4 regions of the Streptomyces sp. NBC_01166 genome follow, and region 2 is predicted to be linked to each of the others. Evidence: riboswitches for the same ligand, from Rfam matches in the RefSeq annotation. Region 2 holds a riboswitch; each other region holds the start of a gene.
The links. Region 2 has a riboswitch for cobalamin ahead of metE (5-methyltetrahydropteroyltriglutamate--homocysteine S-methyltransferase). Riboswitches for the same ligand answer to the same signal wherever they lie in the genome.
Positions count from the first base shown of each region.

Region 1 (5,860 bases), 5.9 Mb from region 2:
CCGTCGCCCGGCCGCGCCCTCGCCCAGTCCGGGCACGCTGAGCATCTTCGTACGGAACGGCTCGCCGGCCCGCACGGGCTGCTGTTCCCCCGCACCGCCGCCGGGCGTGGGCGCGTCGCCGCTCCCGGTCTGCTCCGGGCCGGGCGCGTCGGCACCGCCGTCGTCGGGGCCATCCGTGTCCGTACCGCCGTCCTCGGGGCCGCCGCCCTGCGGGGGCACCCCGCCGCCGGGCCCGTCGGGGTCCGGATCGTCGTCGCCCCCGCCGTCGCCGTCCGCCGCGTCCTGGAGGGCCTCGTCCAGCTTGTCCTCGTCCAGTCCGGGCGCGTCGAACGGATTGCGCCGGCGCCGGTGGGGGAGTGCCAGGAGCGCGGCCTGCCGCACGTCGTCCGCGACGACCTCCTCGCGTCCCGCCCATGCGGCCAGCGCCGTCGCGGTGCGGGCCATGACGATGTCGGCGCGCATCCCGTCGACCTCGAACGCCGCGCACGTCGCCGCGATCTGCCGCAACACGCCGTCGCCGAGCACCACATGGGGAAGCAGGGCGCGCGCGGCGACGATCCGCTCGCGCAACGCGGCCTCCTCGTCGGCCCACCGCGCGGCGAACCCGTCCGGATCGTCGTCGTAGGCGAGCCTGCGCCGCACGACCTCGACACGCAGGTCCGTCTCACGCGAGGCCGCCACCTCGACGGTCAGCCCGAAGCGGTCCAGCAGCTGAGGCCGGAGCTCGCCCTCCTCCGGGTTCATCGTCCCGACCAGCAGAAAGCGCGCCGCGTGACGGACGGAGACACCCTCCCGCTCCACGTACGAGGCACCCATGGCCGCCGCGTCGAGCAGCAGGTCCACCAGGTGGTCATGGAGGAGATTGACCTCGTCGACGTAGAGGATCCCGCGATGGGCGTCGGCGAGGAGCCCCGGCTCGAAGGCCTTCACGCCCTCCGAGAGAGCCCGTTCGATGTCGAGGGCGCCGACCAGCCGGTCCTCCGACGCGCCGACCGGAAGTTCCACGGTCCGCGCCGGACGCGACACGCCCGTACCCGTCTCGTGGGGACCGTCGGGACACGCCGGATCGGGCGCTCCCGGGTCGCACGAGAAACGGCACCCCGCCACGACCGCGACCTCGGGCATGAGCGCGGCGAGCGCGCGTACGGCGGTGGACTTGGCGGTGCCCTTCTCGCCGCGGACCAGGACCCCGCCGACGGCGGGGCTGACCGCGTTGAGCAGGAGCCCCAGCCGCAGATCGTCCTGTCCGACGATGGCGGTGAAGGGATAGGGCGTACTCACAGGGCCTCCTCTGTCGCAACCACAACTGCATGACCGGGCGCGGGCGGCGCACCCGGCGGGATGAACGGCAGCCCCTGCGGCGGGCCGGTCTCGATCAGCCGCCACAACGCGTCCGTGTCCGCGTGTTCCTCGATCAGATCCCCCAGCCGGTCCAGCTGTTCCGCCCGCAACGCCCCGAAGCTCGTGTCCGGCGCCGCGGTGAACCGCCGCCCCGCGGCCCGCGCGACCTCGCCCAGGAACGCCCGCCGGAACGCGTCGCTCTCCAGCGAACCGTGCCAGTGCGTCCCCCAGACCGAGCCCACCCGGCACCCGTCCAGGAACGGCTCGCCGCCGCTCACCTCGGCGACCCCGTGGTGGATCTCGTAACCCTCCACCGGCTCCCCGAGCGCCGACCCGACGGGCCGCCCCAGGACCTTCTCCCGGCCGAAACGGACGCGGACGGGCAGCAGTCCGAGCCCCTCGACCAGCCCGGCCCGGGACTCCACGTCGTCCTCGATGCGCTCGCCCAGCACCTGGAACCCTCCGCAGATCCCCAGCACCGGGCGGCCCTCCGCGGCCCGCCGCACCAGCGCGTCGGCCAGCCCCCGCTCGCGCAGCCACGCCAGCGCCTTCACGGTGCCCCGTGTCCCGGGCACGATCACGAGGTCCGCGTCGACGAGCTCCTCCGCCCGGTCCACGAACCGCACCACCACACCCGGCTCGGCCGCCAGCGCGTCCACGTCGGTGAAGTTCGACATCAGCGGCACGGCGCACACCGCGACCCGCAACACGTCCTCGCCGTGCGGCGGCGCCACGACCGACTCCCGTACGGTGCCGCGCATCGAGACCCGCAGCCCGTCCTCCTCGTCGATGCCCAGCCCGTGGGCGTACGGCAGCACCCCGTACGTCCGCCGCCCCGTGAGCCCGAGCAGCATGTCGAGACCGGGCTCCAGCAGCGACACGTCACCGCGGAACTTGTTGACGAGGTAACCCGCGACCAGCGACTGGTCCTCGGGGCTCAGCAGCGCCGTCGTGCCGAAGAACGAGGCGAACACACCGCCCCGGTCGATGTCGCCGACCACCAGCACGGGGAAGCCCGCGGCCCGGGCGATGCCCATGTTCACGATGTCCGTGCGCCGCAGATTGATCTCGGCAGGACTGCCCGCCCCCTCACAGATCACGGCGTCATACGTGCCCCGCAGCTGCTCCAGACAGTCCACGACCGTCCCCAGCAGCGCCTCCTGGCGACCGCCGTGGTAGCCGCGCGCACTCATCTCGCCGACCGGCTTCCCCATCAGGACGACCTGGCTCGACCGGTCGCCGCCCGGCTTGAGCAGCACCGGGTTCATCAGCGCGGACGGCTCCACCCGGGCGGCCTGCGCCTGCATCGCCTGGGCGCGGCCGATCTCCGCCCCCTCCCGGGTGACGAACGAGTTCAGCGACATGTTCTGCGCCTTGAACGGCGCGACCTTCACCCCCCGGCGCACCAGCCACCGGCAGATCCCTGCCGTGACGACGCTCTTCCCCGCGTCCGAGGTGGTCCCCGCGACCAGCAGCCCGCCGCTCATCCGACTCTCCGTCCCATGGCCGACCGCCCCGCCGCGCACACGACGAGGGCCAGCACACTCACCCGGCGCGACAGCCGCGCCGCGCGTTCGATGTCCGTGACCCGCACGTCCCGGCCGGCCTCGCCGTTGAGCACCGGCCGGTGCTCGACCCGCCCGCCGTACGCGAGGGTGCCGCCGAGACGTACGCCGAGCGCCCCCGCGAACGAGGCCTCCACCGGGCCCGCGTTGGGGCTGGGATGCCTGTCCGCGTCCGCCCGCCAGGCCCGGACCGCCTCGCGCGGGCGCCCCCCGGCGGCCACGGCGAGCACGGCGGTGAGCCGGGCCGCGGGCCAGCCGGCGACGTCGTCGAGCCGTGCCGACGCCCAGCCGTAGCGCCGGTAGCGGGGCGACTTGTGCCCGACCATGGCGTCGAGGGTGTTGACGGCCCGGAAGGCGACCAGTCCCGGCACTCCGCCGAGCGCGCCCCACACGAGGGCTCCCACGACGGCGTCGGAGGTGTTCTCGGCGACGGACTCCACCACGGCGCGGGCGATCTGCTGCCCGTCCAGCGACTGCGGGTCGCGGCCGCACAGATGCGGAAGCCGCTCCCGGGCCGACTCGATGTCCCCGGCGGCCAGCGCCCTGCCGATGGCGCGGGCCTCGCGCCCCAGCGAGGTGCCCCCGACGACGGACCAGGTGGCGGCGGCGGTCAGCGCCACGGCGGCGGCGGGACGGTTCCGGGCGGCACGCGCGGCCAGGGCGGCGGCGCCCGTGGCACTCCCGGCACAGACGAGCGTGTGCAAGGCGCCCCAGCCGCGGTGGTCGCGCCACAGGCGGCGCTCGGCGCCCGCCGCCGCACGTCCGAAGGCGGCGACGGGGTGACCACGCCGGGGATCACCGAACAGCAGGTCGGCGATCAGGCCGGCGGCGGCTCCGTACGCGAAGATGCGGTCGGCTCGCACCGCTCAGCCGGCCGTCGCGCCTCGGAGGACCTTCGTGACAGGTGGTGAAGCGACCGACGCAGGGCAGCCAGACATGGCGTATGTCCTCACTCAGGGTCCGCGCCCTGGTTCGACGTGACCGGCGACGAGAGTCTCCTGGCTTCCGGATCCGCAGTTCCTCCGGCCTTCCAGCCCGCGGTGGCGGGCCGTGACTTCCGTGTGGAGGCTGCTCCCCGGTGACAGTGGCGGGACCGCGCCGGATTCGCACCGGCTTCCTCTCCTGTCGCCGTAAGGCCGGCCGGCACATGGGGGCGGCGTCGCGGGCCTGGGCACGCACTCTGCGGCGTTGGCGTCAATCAACAACGCTCCGCGTTGCCTCAATCCTCCGCCTTGCAGCTGCACGCACCCAGGCCCGCTCCTTCACCCGCCCCCCATGTGCCGGCCGGCCTAAATGGCTCCGGCAGTCCACCATGCCCCGTGAATGCCCGTCAACCTGCCGCTGACCTGCGAGGCTTCAATGTGCTCAGACGCACACCGGGCCGGACACACGTGGTGTGTCCGGCCCGGTGCGGGAACCCGCGTGGGAGCGGTCAGGCGACGATCAGATAGATCCCGTACGCGACCGCCGCCGCGCACAGCCCGAAGCAGGCGTACGCGCCGGTGCGCACCAGGCCGTTGCCACCGCCGCCGCCCTGCGCGGTCGACGTCTGCCGGGCCATGCCCGTGATGCCGAGGGTGAAGAGGCCGACCAGTGCGACGGTGACCACGAGGCTGACGCCGAAGACGGACGCGAGAGCTGCCCAGTCGATGTTCATGCGGATCCGTCCTTACACCGTGGCCGGGTCGGCCGGGGTTCCGGCCGTCGTGGCCGGGGCCGAGATGGTGGTCTTGAGCTCCGGTACGACGACACCGGCCGGCGGCGGGCTGACCGCGGAGATGGCGGTGGTGACGACGCCCGCGGGCTCGGCCTCCGCGTTCACGTTGGTGTGGTCGACCGGCTTGCGGCGCGACAGCAGCCAGATGGCGCCGGAGCCCGCGACGAGAAGGACGGCGACCGCCCCGACGCCCCAGGGCCCCTGCTTGGTCAGGAACTCGGCGCCCGCGCCCATCAGACCGGCGGCCGGCAGGGTCAGGCCCCAGGCGACGAACATCCGGGTGGCGGTGGACCAGCGGACCACGCCTCCCTTGCGTCCGAGGCCCGCGCCCATGACGGCACCGGAGCAGGACTGCGTGGTGGAGAGGGAGAAGCCGAGGTGCGAGGAGGCCAGGATGACCGTGGCCGCACTGGTCTGGGCCGCGAAGCCCTGCGGCGGACGCAGGTCGGTGAGGCCGCTGCCCATGGTGCGGATGATGCGCCAGCCGCCGAGGTAGGTGCCCATCGCGATGGCGATACCCGCGGAGGCGATGACCCAGACCGGCGGGTTGGAGCCGGGGGAGAGGACGCCACCGGTGACCAGGGCCAGGGTGATGATGCCCATGGTCTTCTGCGCGTCGTTGGTGCCGTGGGCGAGAGAGACGAGACCGGCCGAGGCGATCTGGCCGGCGCGGTACCCCTTGGCGGTCGACTTCAGCTGCGCCTCGTCGGTGATCTTCCGGTTCAGGCGGTACGTCAGCTTCGTGGCCAGCAGCGCGGCGAGACCGGCCACGACCGGGGCGGCGATCGCGGGCAGCAGGACCTTGGTGACGACGGTGCCGCCGTTGATCGAGGACCAGCCGGCCGACATGACCGCGGCGCCGATGAGGCCGCCGAAGAGTGCGTGGGAGGAACTGGAGGGCAGGCCGACCAGCCAGGTCAGCAGATTCCACAGGATCGCGCCGACGAGCGCCGCGAAGATGACCTCGGTTCTGAGGCCGTTCTCGTTGATGATCCCGCCGGAGATCGTCTTGGCGACCTCCACCGACAGGAACGCGCCGACGAGGTTGAGAACGGCGGACATGGCCACCGCTGTCTTGGGCTTGAGAGCGCCGGTCGAGATGGTGGTGGCCATCGCGTTGGCGGTGTCGTGGAAACCGTTCGTGAAATCGAACACGAGAGCTGTCACGATCACGATCGCGAGCAGCAGCGTGATGTGTTCCATTTACCCAGGCAATCGTTCGACGTCATTGGCACGT
Region 1 covers NZ_CP108613.1:2,028,935-2,034,794, reverse strand. The annotation lists gene OG379_RS09420 (putative cobaltochelatase) at 1-1,281, opposite strand, end outside; gene OG379_RS09415 (cobyric acid synthase) at 1,278-2,828, opposite strand; gene OG379_RS09410 (cobalamin biosynthesis protein) at 2,825-3,769, opposite strand; cobalamin riboswitch at 3,898-4,027, opposite strand; gene OG379_RS09405 (hypothetical protein) at 4,339-4,563, opposite strand; gene OG379_RS09400 (anion permease) at 4,576-5,826, opposite strand.
Region 1: another riboswitch for cobalamin. It lies ahead of OG379_RS09410 (cobalamin biosynthesis protein); the one in region 2 lies ahead of metE (5-methyltetrahydropteroyltriglutamate--homocysteine S-methyltransferase).

Region 2 (5,860 bases):
CCGTCGTCGGTCTCGAACCCCAGTCGAAGGGTGTCGGGGCCGCCGACGCGGAGGCCCGCGTCGGCATCGGGGTCCTCCGGACGGACGGTGACGGTGGGCGGCAGGACTCCCGTGGTGGTCACGTCGACGCGCAGCGTCAGAGGCCCGGCGGGCACGGCCCGTTCGGCGACCGTCCGGCGCAGCGGGCCGATGCGGGCGACCGCACGGACCACGCCGTCCTCCGTCTCCACCTGGTAGTGGTGGGCCTCGTCGAGCCGTACGGCGAGGCCGCCCCGGCCTCCTTCGCCGACGTCGACCCGCGTCCGCGCCTCACAGTCGGGGTCGCGCTGGCGCCGCCCCACGAACAGCGCGCCGGGCTTGTCCATGCCGTCCGCCCGGGCGTGCAGCACCAGGTGGCCCGGCCGCTCGTCGAGGCGTGCGTCAGCCGGATCGCGGCGCCTCAACGTCACCCAGCAGGGTGCCGGCACCGGCGAGTCGAAGTCGTCGCGGTGCGGCTCGGCGGGCCAGGGGTGCTGAGCCAGGCCGGGAGCCTCCGCGCGGAGTTCCAGCGGCCCCGGCAGCGGCCACTCGCCCTCCCACCGCACCGGCGCCAGGAACGTCTCCCGTCCCATGCCGTGGAACCCCGGGGTGTCCCCGCGGGGCCGGGTGCCCAGCAGCACCATCCACCAGGTGGAGTCGTGCGCCTGCACCAGATCGCCGTGGCCGGTGTTCTGCACCGGGTGTCCGGTACTGCGGTGGGAGAGGACGGGGTTGTCCGGGTGCGGTTCGAAGGGCCCCGGCAGCGAGCGGGACCTGGCGAGCGACATCGCGTGCCCGCGTTCCGTTCCGCCCTCCGACAGCAGCAGGTACCACCAGTCGCCGATCCTGTAGAGATGCGGGCCCTCGGGGTACTGGAGCCCGCTCCCCGACCACATCTCCACCGGCTCGCCGAGCAGTTCGCCCGTCTCCGGGTCGATACGCACCCCCCGGATCCCGCCGTCGGAGTACACGCACCAGCAGCCCCCCTCGTCGTCCCAGGCCAGATCGGGATCGATGCCGGGTATGCCGACCCGCACGGGGTCCGACCACGGACCTGCGGGGTCCTCGGCGGTCACCAGGACGTTGCCCGCACCGGCGACCACGGTCGTGATCATCCAGAAGCGGCCGTCGTGGTGCCGCAGCGTGGGGGCGTAGACCCCGCACGACGACGGAGCCGTGTCGGGGAGGGCCAGCTGCGACGGGCGGTCCAGGGCGTGTCCGATCAGCCGCCAGTGCACCAGGTCCCGGCTGTGCCACAGCGGTACCCCGGGTACGTACTCGAAGCTGGACGTCGCCACGTAGTAGTCCTCGCCCACGCGGCAGATGCTCGGATCCGGGCTGAAGCCGGGTATCACGGGATTGTCGAAGAGCACCACGGGCTGTCCTCAGGCTCGGGCCAGGACGGCGTCCCAAGGCCATGATCGTCGAAACGCTTCGAAGATGGCAGCCCGGCGTAGGCGTGTCAATAGACCCGTCAGGACTCGGGTTCACATGCGAGAAGTTCGAGGGAACGGAGTTCCACGGAGCAAGCCTCGGACACATTCCGCGACTCCCCGAGAGATTCAGTCGAAGCGCTTCGACGAAATCCGTGTGCACAACCTCAGGACGGGGAACAGACTGCGGGCATGGATGAAGAAGGCGTCGAACCCGCGATCATGACGTCGCCGGCGCGGTGGAACCGGCTTCTCGGGTTCCCGGCCGATGCCCGCCTGCTGATCGTCAACTGCGACGACTTCGGCATGTGCCCCGCGGTCAACGCGGGGGTGATCGAGTCGATCGAGGAGGGGATCGCCGGCTCATGCAGCCTCATGACCGTGTGTCCGGCGGCCCCGGACGCGATGCGGCTGCTCCGGCGAAGGCCGGGGATTCCGTTCGGGCTCCACCTCACCATGGTGTGCGAGACGCCCGACCGTCCTTGGGGCCCCCTGACGGCCAGGGAGAGGGTTCCCTCCCTGCTCGACCCGGCGGGCAATTTCTTCGAGCCGACGACCGCAGGGCGGTCCGCCCTGCTCGGCCGCGTCCGGCCCGACGAGGTCGAGACCGAGTTCCGCGCGCAGATCGACGCCGTCGCCGATGCGGGCCTCATGCCCACCCACCTGGATTTTCACTGCCTGGCCGACGGAGGCCGCGACGACATCCTCGACCTGACCGTGGGGCTGGCCGCGGAGTACGGCCTCGCCGTCCGCGTCTGGCTGGAGCCGGGGCTGCGGGCCATGCGGCGAAGAGGACTGCCCGTGATCGACCATGACTTCCTCGACAGCTTCTCCCTCCCGGTCGAGGACAAGGCGGCCCGTTACGGCCGGCTGCTCCACGACCTGCCGGCCGGACTCAGCGAATGGGCGGTCCATCCCGGTCTCGCCGGCCAGGAGTCACGGAGCACCGACGGCGACCACCATGTGCGGCGTACGGACCACGAGTTCCTCACGTCGCCGGAGGCCCGGGAAGCGGTGGCCCGGGAGGGCGTCACGCTGATCGACTACCGGGCCGTTCAGCGCGTATGGGCCAGGAACACGGGTCCTGTCTGAGCCGGCGCCGGCACCATCCGCATCCTGGACCTGGCGCACCGCGTCCTCGTACGGCCCCGTAGGCTGGTGGGTGCAGCTGGTTCGCCCCCGTCCGCCAGGCGGGGCGCGTCGCAAGAGGGAACCCGGTGGAATTCCGGGACTGCCCCGCAGCGGTGAGCGGGAACGACCGCCGTCATACGCACTGGGTCCGACGTACCGGACCTGGGAAGCGACGGCCATTAGGTGTCCTCACGCAGGACGTGCCCGCGAGTCCGAAGACCTGCCATCTGCCCGCGCGCGAACGAACGCGCGCGGACATCCCGGTGACCTCGAGGGCGGGTCGGCGTACATACCGGTCGGATCACCGCGTCGGTCGACACGGTCCCGTCCGTTACGTCGCCCCTTCGCGCCCTCGTCCCGTCCCCGGGATCTCAGGGATTCATCTCGCGAAGGAGATCTCCGTGACCGACGAACACGCGACCGCGGCAGCGCGGTCCACTGTGTACGGCTACCCCCGGCAGGGACAGAACCGGGAACTCAAGAAGGCCGTCGAGGGCTACTGGAAGGGCCGGGTCACCGCCGACGCCCTCCGTACCACCGCCGCCGAACTCCGCCGTGCCAACTGGCAGCAGCTCAGCGATGCCGGCATCGACGAGGTCCCGACCGGCGACTTCTCGTACTACGACCATGTGCTGGACACCACCGTGATGGTCGGAGCGGTCCCCGGCCGCCACCGGGAGGCGGTCGCCGCCGACGCACTCGACGGCTACTTCGCGATGGCTCGCGGCACGCAGGACGTCGCCCCGTTGGAGATGACCAAGTGGTTCGACACCAACTACCACTATCTGGTCCCGGAGCTGGGCCCTGACACCGACTTCACCGCGGACTCCGCCAAGCAGGTCGCCGAGCTCGAGGAGGCCGTCGCCCTGGGGCTGGCCGCCCGGCCGGTCCTGGTCGGTCCGCTGACCTACCTGCTCCTCGCCAAGCCCGCCCCCGGTGTGGCCGCGGACTTCGACCCGCTCACACTCCTGGACCGTCTGCTGCCGGTGTACGCCGAGGTACTCGCCGACCTCAGGGCGGCCGGGGCCGAGTGGGTACAGCTCGACGAGCCCGCACTCGTCCAGGACCGCGGCCGGGCCGAGCTGGAGGCCGCCGAGCACGCCTACCACCGGCTCGGAACGCTCACCGACCGGCCCAAGCTGCTCGTGGCCTCCTATTTCGGCCTGCTCGGCGAGTCCCTTCCCGTTCTGGCCAAGGCCCCGGTGGAAGGGCTGGCGCTGGACTTCACGGAGGCAGCAGCCGCGAATCTGGACGCCCTGGCCGCCGTCGGCGGGCTCCCCGGCAAGCGCCTGGTCGCCGGGGTCGTCAACGGGCGCAACATCTGGATCAACGACCTCGAGAAGTCGCTCTCCGTCCTGGGAACCCTGCTCGGGCTCGCCGGACGGATCGACGTGGCGTCCTCCTGCTCGCTGCTGCACGTCCCTCTCGACACGTCAGCCGAACGGGACATCGAGCCTCAGGTCCTGCGCTGGCTGGCCTTCGCCCGGCAGAAGACCGCCGAGGTCGTCACCCTCGCCAGGGGCCTGGACCGGGGCACCGGAGCGATCGCGGCCGAACTCGCCGCGAACCGGGCCGACCTGGCCTCCCGCGCCCACTCCCCCGTCACCCGGGACCCGGCCGTCCGCGCCCGGACCGCCGCGGTGACCGACGCCGATGCCCACCGCTCCCAGCCGTACGCGGAACGGGCGGCGGTGCAGCGCGCGCACCTCGGCCTGCCCCTGCTGCCGACGACCACCATCGGTTCGTTCCCGCAGACCGCCGAACTGCGCACCGCCCGCGCCGCTCTGCGGTCGGGCCGCATCGACGCGGCCGCGTACGAGGAGCGCATCAAGGCGGAGATCCAGGAGGTGATCTCCTTCCAGGAGGAGACCGGCCTGGACGTGCTGGTGCACGGTGAGGCCGAACGCAACGACATGGTGCAGTACTTCGCGGAGCAGTTGACCGGCTACCTCGCGACCCAGCACGGCTGGGTCCAGTCCTACGGCACCCGCTATGTCCGTCCGCCGGTCCTGGCCGGGGACATCTCCCGCCCCGGGCCGATGACGGTGGGATGGACGACGTACGCCCAGTCCCTCACCGGCCGTCCGGTCAAGGGCATGCTCACCGGGCCGGTCACGATGCTCGCCTGGTCCTTCGTCCGCGACGACCAGCCCCTCGGTGACACCGCCCGGCAAGTCGCCCTCGCCCTGCGTGACGAGGTGAACGACCTGGAGTCCGCGGGGACTTCCGTCATCCAGGTGGACGAACCCGCACTGCGCGAGACGCTGCCGCTGCGCGCCGCCGACCGCCAGGCCTACCTCGACTGGGCGACCGAGGCGTTCCGGCTCACCACCAGCGGGGTGCGGGCGGACACACAGATCCACACCCACATGTGCTACGCCGAGTTCGGTGACATCGTCCGGGCCATCGACGACCTCGACGCCGACGTGATCAGCCTGGAGGCGGCCCGCTCCCACATGCAGGTCGCCCACGAGCTGGCGGAGCACGGATATCCGCGGGAGGCGGGACCCGGCGTGTACGACATCCACTCGCCCCGCGTGCCGAGCGCGGAGGAGGCCGCCGAGCTGCTGCGCACCGGCCTGAAGGCGATCCCCGCCGGGCGGCTGTGGGTCAACCCGGACTGCGGGCTCAAGACCCGTGGCTGGCCGGAGACCCGAGCGTCGCTGGAGAACCTCGTGACCGCGGCCCGCACCGTGCGGGGCGAGCTCCGGGCGTCCTGACGACCCGGACCGGCCGGGGCGCTGGGTGCGCCCCGGCCGGTCCGGCTGCGGACAGAGGTTGTTCAGTGGATCACTTGAGGGCGGGCGGTGCCGCGTCCGCCGAGGTGCCCCACCGGGAGGGCTCCGTGCCGACCTCGAAGGACAGGTCGCGTGTGCCGCGGATGTCCTCGGTGGTCAGGTAGGTCTTCCCGTACGCGGCGCCGTCCGTCCGCGCCGCCTGGATGTAGCGCGCCGAGTCGGAGGTGCCCGGAGCCTTCACCGTCAGGCGGCCCTTGGGGTAGTAGCGCCGGTCGAGGGTCAGGTCCACCCGCTCGAAGACGGGGGTCGACAGGCCCCAGGTGTCGGTGCCCGGCTGGACCGGGAAGATCCCGATCGAGGAGAGGACGTTCCAGGCGGACATCGTCCCCAGGTCGTCGTTCCCGGTCATGCCGGTCGGGGTGTCCGTGAAGAGCGTGAGCGCGGCGTGCACCACGTCGGTCGTCTTCCAGGGCTGCCCCGTGGAGAGGTAGGTGTACGGGGCGATCAGGTCGGGCTCGTTCTGAGGGTTGTACTTGTCCG
Region 2 covers NZ_CP108613.1:7,956,812-7,962,671, reverse strand. The annotation lists gene OG379_RS36010 (glycoside hydrolase family 43 protein) at 1-1,394, opposite strand, end outside; gene OG379_RS36005 (carbohydrate deacetylase) at 1,644-2,543, shown strand; cobalamin riboswitch at 2,604-2,825, shown strand; gene metE (5-methyltetrahydropteroyltriglutamate--homocysteine S-methyltransferase) at 2,984-5,302, shown strand; gene OG379_RS35995 (GH92 family glycosyl hydrolase) at 5,373-5,860, opposite strand, start outside.

Region 3 (5,860 bases), 2.4 Mb from region 2:
ACACGCAGGGGGATCAGGCATTTCGGGCGACACCGGACCGTTGCAGGACCGCAATGCGGACGGGGGTGACGGTGGACGGGGCATTCGCTTAGATTTCCTGCGCATTACACCAGGTGATCAGCGAGGGGACGGAGTCGCCACATGCCAGAAGATACCGATGCGAACCCACCAACAGCGCCGACGGTGACACCCATGAGGGTGGTCATCGGGCTCTGCCTGATAGCTCCGTTCGTGGCGATGCTCTGGGTCGGGTCGTACGCGAAGGTCGATCCGACCTTCATAGGCATCCCGTTCTTCTACTGGTACCAGATGCTGTGGGTGCTCATCTCGACCGCTCTCACCATGATCGCGTACAAGCTGTGGCAGCGTGACCAGCGCGCCCGCAAGGGGGGTGCGTCAGCATGAAGGACGGCGTCAACGGCATCGCACTGGCCGTATTCATCTTCTTCTTCGTGGCCGTCACGGTCATCGGTTTCATGGCCGCGCGCTGGCGCAAGGCCGAGAACGAGGCCAGCCTCGACGAATGGGGCCTGGGCGGCCGGTCGTTCGGCACCTGGGTCACCTGGTTCCTGCTCGGCGGCGACCTCTACACGGCGTACACCTTCGTCGCGGTGCCCGCGGCGGTCTACGCGGCGGGCGCGGCCGGCTTCTTCGCCGTCCCCTACACGATCCTCGTCTACCCGCTGATCTTCACCTTCCTGCCGCGTCTGTGGTCGGTGTCGCACAAGCACGGCTACGTCACCACCTCGGACTTCGTCCGTGGCCGCTTCGGCTCGAAGGGGCTCTCGCTGGCGGTCGCCGTCACCGGCATCCTCGCCACGATGCCGTACATCGCGCTCCAACTGGTCGGCATCCAGGCCGTCCTGGACGTCATGGGCGTCGGCGGCGGTGAGAACACGCACTGGTTCATCAAGGACCTGCCGCTGCTCATCGCCTTCGCCGTCCTCGCCGCGTACACCTACTCCTCGGGGCTGCGCGCGCCGGCGCTGATCGCGTTCGTCAAGGACGGGCTGATCTACCTGGTCATCGCGGTGGCGATCATCTACATCCCGATCAAGCTGGGCGGGTTCGACGACATCTTCGCCGCGGCCGGCGAGAAGTTCTCCGCCGCCAACGAGGCGGCCGGCAAACCGGTGGCCGGGCTCGCGCCCGGGGTCTCCGGCCAGTGGGGTTACGCCACCCTGGCCCTGGGCTCGGCGCTGGCGCTCTTCATGTACCCGCACTCGATCACGGCGACGCTCTCCAGCCGCAGCCGTGAGGTGATCCGGCGCAACACCACGATCCTGCCGCTGTACTCGCTGATGCTGGGTCTGCTGGCACTGCTCGGATTCATGGCGATCGCGGCCGGGATCAAGGTCGACAACGGCCAGCTCGCCATTCCGCAGCTCTTCGAGAACATGTTCCCGGACTGGTTCGCGGGTGTGGCCTTCGCCGCGATCGGCATCGGCGCCCTGGTGCCCGCCGCGATCATGTCCATCGCCGCGGCGAACCTCTTCACCCGCAACATCTACAAGGACTTCCTGAAGCCGGACGCGACCCCGGCCCAGGAGACCAAGGTGTCCAAGCTGGTCTCGCTGCTGGTCAAGGTCGGCGCGCTCGCCTTCGTCCTCACCATGGACAAGACGGTCGCGATCAACTTCCAGCTGCTGGGCGGCATCTGGATCCTCCAGACGATGCCGGCCCTGGTGGGCGGCCTCTTCACCCGGTGGTTCCACCGCTGGGCCCTGATCGCCGGCTGGGCGGTCGGCATGATCTACGGCACGGCGGCCGCGTACGGCGTCGCCAGCCCGACCCAGAAGCACTTCGGCGGATCCTCGAAGGAGATCCCGGGGCTCGGCGAGATCGGCTACATCGGTCTCACCGCGTTCGTGCTGAACGTCGTCGTCGTGCTCGTGCTGACCGTCGTCCTCAACGCGGTGAAGGCGCCGGCCGGTGTGGACGAGACCTCCCCGTCGGACTACACGGCGGACGCGGGCGACCCCGGCGTCAAGGTCGAGCTCCCGCCGGCCACGGTGGGTGCACCCGGCGGCCACTGATCCCACAGCGGTCGCTCCGAGGCACGAACGTCCGTCCCGGCAGGGTCTCCCTGCCGGGACGGAGTCGTGTCAGGGCCGGGCTCCCGGGGCCGTCGGCCTCCGAAACCGGGGCGCGCCGCACCCGGCGCCTGGGGCAGACTGCCGCCCATGGACGTATCGATCAGGCCGGCCCGGCACACCCAGTTCGAGGAGCTGGGCGAGATCACCGCGCAGGCGTATCTGGGCGACGGACTCCTGGACTTCGGCGCCGACGACCCGTACCTGGAGCAGCTCCGCGCGGTCGGGCGGCGGGCCGCCGAGGCCGAGGTGCTGGTCGCGCTGGACGCCGACGGCCGGTTGCTGGGCGGTGTCACCTACGTCGCGCCGGGCACCCCGTGGGCGGACATCGCCGGGGAGGACGAGGCCGAGTTCCGGATGCTGGCCGTCTCTCCGGAGGCCCGTGGGCGGGGCGCGGGCGAGGCGCTCGTACGGGCCTGTATCGAGCGGGCACGGGCCGCCGGAGGGCTCTCCGGGATCGTCCTGTCGACGCAGTCCGCCATGCTGGGCGCCCATCGGATCTACCGCCGCCTCGGCTTCGTACGGACTCCGGAGCGGGACTGGTACCCGCTGCCGGGCCTCGCGCTCCTGACATTCCGCCTGGAGCTCTGACCCTTCACGACACAAGATGTGGGGGCTTCTCCAATCGGGAGCCCCCACATGTATGCTCGACCTCGCTGTCGCCGCAGGGGAATCCGGTGAGAATCCGGAACTGTCCCGCAACGGTGTGATCGGTGTGCTTATCCGCATCCCGAAGTCCGAAGACCTGTCGACAGTGCGCCCGGCTCGACCGAACCGGGTGCCGATACGTCCGGGCCCCGCGGAGGGCCGGTGGACGCCGCGCGCCGTGCTGCCCTTCCCCGGGCGCCGCCGTGCCCGGCTGCCCCGCTCCCGCAGGCCCCGAGCCGAGCGAGGGATAGCCCCAGTGACCATCGCGCCAGCCGACCCGGTTTCAGTCACGGAATCCGAAGGCCGCACGACCGACGCGCCCGGGACCGCACTGCTGCGGACCCTGACCGGCCTCACCGCCGATCTGCCCGACACCGACCCCGGACGGGTGGCCGCCGCCGCACTGCGCGGCCGCAACGCCCGGTCGGACGAGGCCGAGCTGCGCTCGCTGGCCACCGAGGCCGCCGCCGGCCTGATCTCCGAGGACCCCGCCTACTCCCGGCTCGCCGCCCGGCTCCTCACCCGGGCCATCGCGGACGAGGCCGCCGGCCAGGGCGCTGTCTCCTTCTCCGCGTCGGTCGCCGTCGGACATCGCGAGGGCCTGATCGCGGACCGTACGGCCGAGTTCGTCACGCTGCACGCCGCCGCCCTCGACGCGCTCGTCGACCAGGCGCTCGCCGACGGCGCCGACGACCGCTTCGGCTACTTCGGGCTGCGGACTCTGCACAGCCGGTACCTGCTGCGCCACCCGCTCACCCGCGACGTCGTCGAGACCCCGCAGCACTTCATGCTGCGCGTCGCCGCCGGGCTCGCCGAGGACACCTCCGAGCGGGCTCTGGAGGAAGTGGCCGCGCTGTACGGCCTGATGAACCGGCTCGACTACCTGCCCTCCTCCCCCACCCTCTTCAACTCGGGTACCCGCCACCCGCAGATGTCGTCCTGCTACCTGCTGGACTCGCCGCTGGACGAGCTGGACTCGATCTACGACCGCTACCACCAGGTGGCGCGCCTCTCCAAGCACGCGGGCGGCATCGGGCTCTCCTACTCCCGTATCCGCGCCCGGGGTTCGCTCATCCGCGGCACGAACGGGCACTCCAACGGCATCGTGCCGTTCCTGAAGACGCTCGACGCCTCGGTCGCCGCGGTGAACCAGGGCGGCCGCCGCAAGGGTGCCGCAGCCGTCTACCTGGAGACGTGGCACGCGGACATCGAGGAGTTCCTGGAGCTGCGCGACAACACCGGCGAGGACCAGCGGCGTACGCACAACCTCAACCTGGCGCACTGGATCCCGGACGAGTTCATGCGCCGCGTCGACGCGGACACGGAGTGGTCGCTGTTCTCCCCGGCCGACGCCCCCGAGCTCGTGGACCTGTGGGGCGACGAGTTCGACGCCGCCTACCGCGCCGCCGAGGCAAAGGGGCTGGCCCGCAAGACCCTGCCGGCCCGGGAGCTGTACGGCAGGATGATGCGGACCCTCGCCCAGACCGGGCAGGGCTGGATGACGTTCAAGGACGCCTCCAACCGCACGGCGAACCAGACCGCCGAGCCGGGCCGCGTCGTGCACTCCTCGAACCTGTGCACGGAGATCCTCGAAGTCACCGACGACGGCGAGACGGCCGTCTGCAATCTGGGTTCGGTCAACCTGGGCGCGTTCGTCGCCGACGGCACCATCGACTGGGAGCGGCTGGACGCCACCGTCCGCACGGCGGTGACCTTCCTCGACCGCGTGGTGGACATCAACTTCTACCCGACCGAGCAGGCCGGCCGCTCCAACGCCCGCTGGCGCCCGGTGGGCCTGGGCGCGATGGGCCTCCAGGACGTCTTCTTCCAGCTGCGCCTCCCGTTCGACTCCCCCGAGGCCCGCGCGCTGTCCACGAAGATCTCCGAGCGGATCATGCTCGCCGCGTACGAGTCCTCCTGCGACCTCGCCGAGCGGTCGGGCCCGCTGCCCGCTTGGTCCGAGACCCGCGCGGCGCGCGGCGTACTGCACCCGGACCACTACGACACCGAGCTGAACTGGCCTGAGCGCTGGGACGCACTGCGCGCCCGGGTCGCGAAGACCGGCATGCGCAACTCGCTGCTGCTCGCCATCGCGCCGACGGCGACGATCGCCTCGATCGCCGGGGTGTACGAGTGCATCGAGCCGCAGGTCTCCAACCTCTTCAAGCGCGAGACGCTCAGCGGAGAGTTCCTCCAGGTCAACGCCTACCTGGTGGACGAGCTGAAGAGGCTCGGCGTCTGGGACGCGCGGACCCGTGAGGCGCTGCGCGAGGCGAGCGGCTCCGTGCAGGGCTTCGCCTGGATCCCCGAGGACGTGCGGGCGCTGTACCGCACGGCGTGGGAGATCCCGCAGCGCGGCCTGATCGACATGGCGGCCGCCCGTACGCCGTTCCTCGACCAGAGCCAGTCGCTCAACCTCTTCCTGGAGACGCCGACGATCGGCAAGCTCTCCTCGATGTACGCGTACGCCTGGAAGCAGGGGCTGAAGACGACGTACTACCTGCGGTCGCGCCCGGCGACCCGGATCGCCCGCGCGGCGTCCGGCAAGGCCGCCACCGCCACCGTTCCCGTACAGCAGGCGACGGCTCCCGACGCGGACGCGATCGCCTGCTCCCTCGAAAACCCCGAGTCCTGCGAGGCCTGCCAGTAATGACCACGTCCGAGAACAAGAACCTGCTCGACCCGGGCTTCGAACTGACCCTGCGTCCCATGCGCTACCCGGACTTCTACGAGCGCTACCGGGACGCGATCAAGAACACCTGGACGGTGGAGGAGGTCGACCTGCACTCCGACATCGCCGACCTCGCCAAGCTCTCAGCCGGCGAGCAGCACATGATCGGCCGGCTGGTCGCGTTCTTCGCGACGGGTGACTCGATCGTCTCCAACAACCTGGTGCTGACGCTCTACAAGCACATCAACTCGCCCGAGGCGCGGCTCTACCTGTCGCGTCAGCTGTTCGAGGAGGCCGTGCACGTCCAGTTCTATCTGACGCTGCTCGACACCTATCTGCCCGACCCGGAGGACCGTGCGGCGGCCTTCGACGCGGTCGAGGAGATCCCCTCGATCCGCGAGAAGGCGCAGTTCTGCTTCCGGTGGATGGACTCGGTCGAGAAGATCGA
Region 3 covers NZ_CP108613.1:5,577,189-5,583,048, reverse strand. The annotation lists gene OG379_RS25855 (DUF3311 domain-containing protein) at 142-405, shown strand; gene mctP (monocarboxylate uptake permease MctP) at 402-2,036, shown strand; gene OG379_RS25845 (GNAT family N-acetyltransferase) at 2,184-2,684, shown strand; cobalamin riboswitch at 2,725-2,861, shown strand; gene OG379_RS25840 (ribonucleoside-diphosphate reductase subunit alpha) at 2,998-5,391, shown strand; gene OG379_RS25835 (ribonucleotide-diphosphate reductase subunit beta) at 5,391-5,860, shown strand, end outside.
Region 3: another riboswitch for cobalamin. It lies ahead of OG379_RS25840 (ribonucleoside-diphosphate reductase subunit alpha); the one in region 2 lies ahead of metE (5-methyltetrahydropteroyltriglutamate--homocysteine S-methyltransferase).

Region 4 (5,860 bases), 7.3 Mb from region 2:
GAGATCCCCGTACCTCCAGGAGCAGAGATGCAGCAGGACAAGCACCCGTCGTACCGTCCCGTGGTCTTCCGTGACCGTTCCGCCGGGTACGCCTTTCTGACCCGGTCCACCGCGTCGAGCGAGCAGACGATCGACTGGGACGACGGCAACAGCTACCCGGTCATCGACGTGGAGATCTCCGCCGAGAGCCACCCGTTCTTCACCGGCAAGGCGAGGGTGGTCGACACCGAGGGGCAGGTCGCCAAGTTCGAGCGGCGCTACGGCGACGAGGGGCGCGACGGCGCCTCCTGAGCCCCGGGTCACCACGGCTCCCCGCACCCGGGCAGAATCGGCGGCGGTTCGCCCCCTCACCACGACCGCCCGCGTTCTCCAGGAGACCCGCCCCCATGCCCGACAGCCCCGACCTGCTGGTCATCGGCGAATGCGTCGCCGACATCGTCCGGCTGCCGGGCGCGCCGGACCGGACCCACCCCGGCGGCAGCCCCGCGAACGTCGCGTACGGTCTGGCCAGACTGGGCCGGGGCACCACCTTGATCACCCAGCTCGGCCCGGACCCCGACGGGCGGCTGATCGAGGAGCACCTGGCTTCGGCCGGGGTACGGGTCCTCGACGACGGCAGCGGCGCGCCCACTCCCGCCGCCACGGTGGACCTCGACGAGGCGGGCCGGGCCACGTACAGCTTCGAGATCAGCTGGACGCTGGGCCCGGTCGCGTGGTCCGGGGAGCCGCCCCGGCACGTCCACACCGGGTCCCTCGCCACCGCCATGGACCCCGGTGCGGACACCGTTCTGGAGCTCGTCGGGTCACTCCGCGCGGCGGCGACCGTCAGTTACGACCCCAACGTCCGGCCCGGACTGATGGGGGACCACGCCCGTGCCGTACGCCGCGCCGAGCGCTGGGTCGCGCTCAGCGACATCGTGAAGGCCAGCGACGAGGACCTGCGGTGGCTGTACCCGGACGAGGCGCCGGAGCGGGCCGCCGAGCGGTGGCTGCGCTCCGGGCCAGCGGTCGTCCTGGTCACCCGCGGTGCCGGAGGGGCGACGGCCTTCCTGCCGGGCGGGACCGTGAGCGCCGACGCGCCACCCGTCAGGGTCGCGGACACGGTGGGCGCAGGCGACGCCTTCATGTCCGCCACGCTGCACGCCCTGGCCTCGCACGGACTGCTCGGAGGGCAGGCCCGCGCTCGGCTGCGCCCGCTGGACGCCGCAGTCCTGGGCGACGTGCTGCGCCACGCCGTGGCATCGGCCGCCGTGACCGTCGGACGGGCGGGCGCCCTGCCTCCCGACCAGGAGGAGCTGGCAGCGGCCCTTACCGGCGTGCCGGTCCCGGAGCCGTAGACCGTCCAGCGGTGTCCTCGCCCGCACCACGGTCGTTGATTTCGTTATGACCGTGACCCTTACCGACACCGCCCCACCGTCCACCACCGAACTGCTGACCGGCGTCATCCTCGGTCCGGAATTCCGCCGAGAGCACGGATTCTGGCAGCGGCTGATCAGCACAGAACCGTTCCGCCGCCCCGTCGGCGGAACGCCAGAAGAGCGACTGGACCTCGCCTACGACCGGTTGCGGATCCTCAACCTCTCCCTCGACAGCGGAGCGCGCCTCGCCGCCGATCCCCGCGCGCTGGCCGCCCTGCACGCCTGGCTCGGCCCGGTGGACCCCGCGCTGACCACCGTGGCGGGCATCCACTACAACCTCTTCCTCGGCAGCCTCCTCGACCACGACTGCGCCGGCCGCCGCGACCTGTCGGACTATCTGTCGATGCGGCGCATCGGCACCTTCCTCTGCACGGAAGTGGCACACGGCAACAACGCCGCGGCCATGGAGACCACCGCCACCTACGACCGTGAGCGGGACGGCTTCGTCCTGCACACCCCGAACCCGGGCGCGCAGAAGTTCATGCCCAACACCAGCCCGGCGGGCGGAGCGAAGTCCGGCCTGGTCGCCGCCCGTCTGGTGGCCGACGGCTCCGACCACGGGGTACGCCTCTTCCTCGTGCCGCTCACCGACGACGCGCAGGCGCTGCCCGGTATCCGGGTGCGGCGGCTCCCGGCCCGGATGGGCAGCCCGGTGGACCACTGCCTGACCTCGTTCGACCGGCTCTTCGTGCCACGGGACGCCCTGCTGGGACCGGCCGGGGAGGGCGACGCGCCAGAGGAGTTCAGAACGGAGCCGGGGGACAGGCGGCGGCGCTTCCTCACCTCCATCGGGCGGGTCACCCCCGGCCGGATCTCCATGAGCGCCTGCGCGGCGGGCTCGGCCCGCGCGACCCTGGCGGTCGCCGTACGCTACGGCGGCCACCGGATGATCTCCGGCTCACGGGGCGCCCCACCGGTGCCGGTGAACGCCCACCGGACGCACCACGGTCCGCTCGCCTCGGCCATGGCCATGGTCTTCGCCATGAGCCTGCTGTACCGCAGGGCGCAGGAACGCTGGGAAGCCTGTACGGACGAGCGCGCCCGGACGGACGCGGTGCGACTGGTCGATGTCGCCAAGGCGTGGATCACCTGGCGGGCCCGCGATGTCATCGTCGAGAGCCGTGAACGCTGCGGCGCGCAGGCGCTGCTGGAGAACAACGGCATGACCGAACTCGTCACGGGCGTGGAGGGGGCCATCACCGCGGAGGGCGACAACATCGCCCTGTACGCCAAGGCGGCGGCCGACATGCTCTTCGCCGCCGACCCCGGCGGTGACGACGCCCCGGACCGGGCCCCGCACCCCGGGGACCTCGCCGACCCGTACTTCCTGGGCCGGCTCCTCGCCTCGGTCCAGGACATCTGGTTCGCCCGGGCCAGGGTCCGTGCGCTGCGGGCCCCCGACGCGGACACCCTCGGCCGGTGGAACGCGGCCTCGGGTCCCGCCCTGCGCGGGGTCGAGGCCTACGCGTACCGGCAGGCCGCCGAGGCCTACGCCGAGGCCCGCGCGACGTTGCCCGAGGGGGCGGCCAAGGACCGGCTCGGGGAGCTGGAGCGGCTGTTCGCCCTCGAATGGGTGTCCCGCAACAGCGGCGACCTGCTGGCCGCCGGCCTCCTGAGCACCGCTCAGGTGGACGCCCTGCCCGAGGCCGTCGAGGAGCTCCTCACGGCCGTCGCCGCGCACGCCCCGGAGCTGGCCGACTCCTTCGCGCTGCCCGAGGAACTGCTCGCCGACTGGCCGATCGCCGGGCCCGGCTATGCGGACGCGTACGACGATCCCGGGGGCCCGTGGAACACCCGCCCGGCGGACGCCCGATGAGCGCCGGAGGCAGGGGGCGGGCTGTCTGCTGCCGCCTGGGCGAGCACCTGGAGATCCTGGGACTGCGCGCCGTCCTGCTCGCCTACTGGGGCACGACGTCCGTGCTTGCCCGCCGCGGCGGGAAGCCGCAGGCCGACGGCGGCGAATCGGTTCGCCCCAAGGGCTGACCCGCCTGACGGCCGGCCGGTACGGAGAGGGAGAAGCCCCCCGCCGTACCGGCCACGGCCCGCGAGGCCGCCCCGCGCCGCGTGATAGCTTGCAGACGCCAGTCACACTCCACGTGGAGTCAGGGAATCCGGTGCGAATCCGGAGCTGACGCGCAGCGGTGAGGGGGACGGGCGGGGCCACAGCCACTGGGACACCCTCGGGTGCACCGGGAAGGCGCCCTGTCCGGACGAACCCGAGTCCGAAGACCTGCTGGCAACCGCTTCCGCACCGGGAGCGGAACTCCGTACGGGCTCCGCGCATGAGCCCAGAGAACGCCGAGGTCTCCGTGCCGCTCATAGCCAGCACCGTACGCCGAACAGCCCTTCTCATCGCGGGACTTGTCCTTCTGACGGCCTGCGGCGGAGATGGGAGCACTCCCGACGGCGCAGCACGGGACGCCGCAGGCGACGGCTTCCCCGTGACGCTCAAGAACTGCGGCCGTACGGTGACCGTCGAGGCGGCACCGCGTCACGCCGTCTCCCTCAACCAGGGATCGACGGAGATCCTGCTCTCCCTGGGTCTCGCCGACAGGCTGGCCGCCACCGCGACCTGGACGGACCCGGTGATGAAAGGTCTGGAGAAGGACGAATCCACGGTGAAGCGCCTCGCCGAGAACCAGCCCTCCTCCGAGAAGGTCCTCGCCGAGGAACCCGACTTCGTCAGCGCCTCGTTCGAATCCACCCTCGGCAAGGGCGGGGTGGCGTCCCGCGACCAGTTCGAGGAGCTCGGCGTACCCACGTACCTCGCACCCTCCGACTGCGCGGGCAAGGACAACACCGGCAGCAGTGACGGCTCCCGCTCCGAGCCCCTGACCATGGACCGCGTCTACGGCGAAGTACGCGACCTGGCCAAGGTGTTCGGCGTCCCGGAGCGGGGCGAGAAGCTGGTGAAGAGCCTCCGCGGCCGCGTCGACAGGGCGACCGCGGACATCGACGCGTCCGGCACCACGATGCTCTACTGGTTCGCCAACTCCGAGGCCCCGTACCTGGCCGGGTGCTGCGGCGCCCCCGGCATCATCACCGAGGAGCTCGGCGCGAAGAACGTCTTCGACGACACCCACGAGGAATGGCCTCAGATCAACTGGGAGACCGTCGCCGACCGGAACCCCGACGTGCTGGTCATAGGGGACCTGACCCGGAAGTCGCAGACGGCCGAGAGCGCAGCGAAGAAGATCGAGTTCCTGGAGTCCAACCCCGCCACGAAGAACATGGACGCCGTCCGGCACAAGCGGTACGTCCTGCTGAGCGGCCAGGCGATGAACCCGACCATCCGGACCGTGGAGGGCGTGGAGCGCGTCGCGGCGGGGCTGCGCTCGTTCGGGCTCGCGGGGTGACGAGGACCGAACGCGCCCCGGACGTACGGGCGGAGCAGCCGTCCGCGGCGCTGACCGCCCCCGGAGCCCGGATCCTGCGCGACGGCGTCCTGTGGAGCGCGGGGGTCGCCCTGCTGCTCCTGTCCGTCGCGGTCGCCGTCACGATCGGACCCGCCCGTATCTCCGTCCCGGACGTCTGGTCCGCGGTGGCCTCGCACCTCGGCCTGGGAGGCGGGCGGCTGACCCCGATCCGGGACGGCATCATCTGGAACCTGCGCATGCCCCGCACCCTGCTCGCCGCGGTGTGCGGGGCCGGGCTCGCGGTGTGCGGCACCGTGATGCAGTCGCTGCTGCGCAACCCGCTCGCGGACCCCTTCGTCCTCGGCGTCTCCTCCGGGGCGTCCACCGGGGCGGTCGTGGTCGTCGTCCTGGGTGTCGGCGGCGGAGCGGTGTCGGTCTCCGGCGGCGCGTTCGTCGGGGCGCTGTGCTCGTTCGCCCTCGTCCTGCTGCTCAGCCACACCCTCGGCGGATCCACCGACCGGGTCGTCCTCTCCGGGGTCGCGGCCATGCAGCTCTTCTCCGCGCTCACGTCCTTCGTCGTGATGACCGCCGCCGACGCCGAGCAGACCCGGGGCGTGCTCTTCTGGCTGCTCGGCTCGCTGAGCGGGGTGGGCTGGAGCGATGTATGGATGTGCTCGGCCGTGCTGGCCGTGACGCTGCTGATCTGCCTCGGCCACGCTCGTACGCTCGACGCCTTCGCCTTCGGCCAGGACGCCGCGGCCGCCCTCGGGGTGCACGTGGGGCGCACCCGGATCGTGCTGCTCTGCGCCACCGCGCTCCTGACGGCGGCGCTGGTCAGCTCGGCGGGCGCCATCGGCTTCGTCGGCCTCGTCCTGCCGCACGCCGCCCGGGCGCTGACGGGTTCGGGGCACCGGCGGCTGCTGCCGGTGACCGCCCTCGCCGGAGCCGTGTTCCTGGTCTGGGTCGACACCCTTGCCAGGACCGTCCTCGACCCGCAGGAGGTCCCGGTCGGTGTGGTCACCTCCCTCATCGGGGTGCCCGTCTTCGTCTTCATCCTCCACCGCACCCGGAGGAGCGCGTGAACCG
Region 4 covers NZ_CP108613.1:647,836-653,695, reverse strand. The annotation lists gene OG379_RS03270 (type B 50S ribosomal protein L31) at 28-291, shown strand; gene OG379_RS03265 (carbohydrate kinase) at 387-1,337, shown strand; gene OG379_RS03260 (acyl-CoA dehydrogenase) at 1,384-3,234, shown strand; gene OG379_RS03255 (hypothetical protein) at 3,231-3,401, shown strand; cobalamin riboswitch at 3,484-3,671, shown strand; gene OG379_RS03250 (ABC transporter substrate-binding protein) at 3,701-4,774, shown strand; gene OG379_RS03245 (FecCD family ABC transporter permease) at 4,825-5,856, shown strand; gene OG379_RS03240 (ABC transporter ATP-binding protein) at 5,853-5,860, shown strand, end outside.
Region 4: another riboswitch for cobalamin. It lies ahead of OG379_RS03250 (ABC transporter substrate-binding protein); the one in region 2 lies ahead of metE (5-methyltetrahydropteroyltriglutamate--homocysteine S-methyltransferase).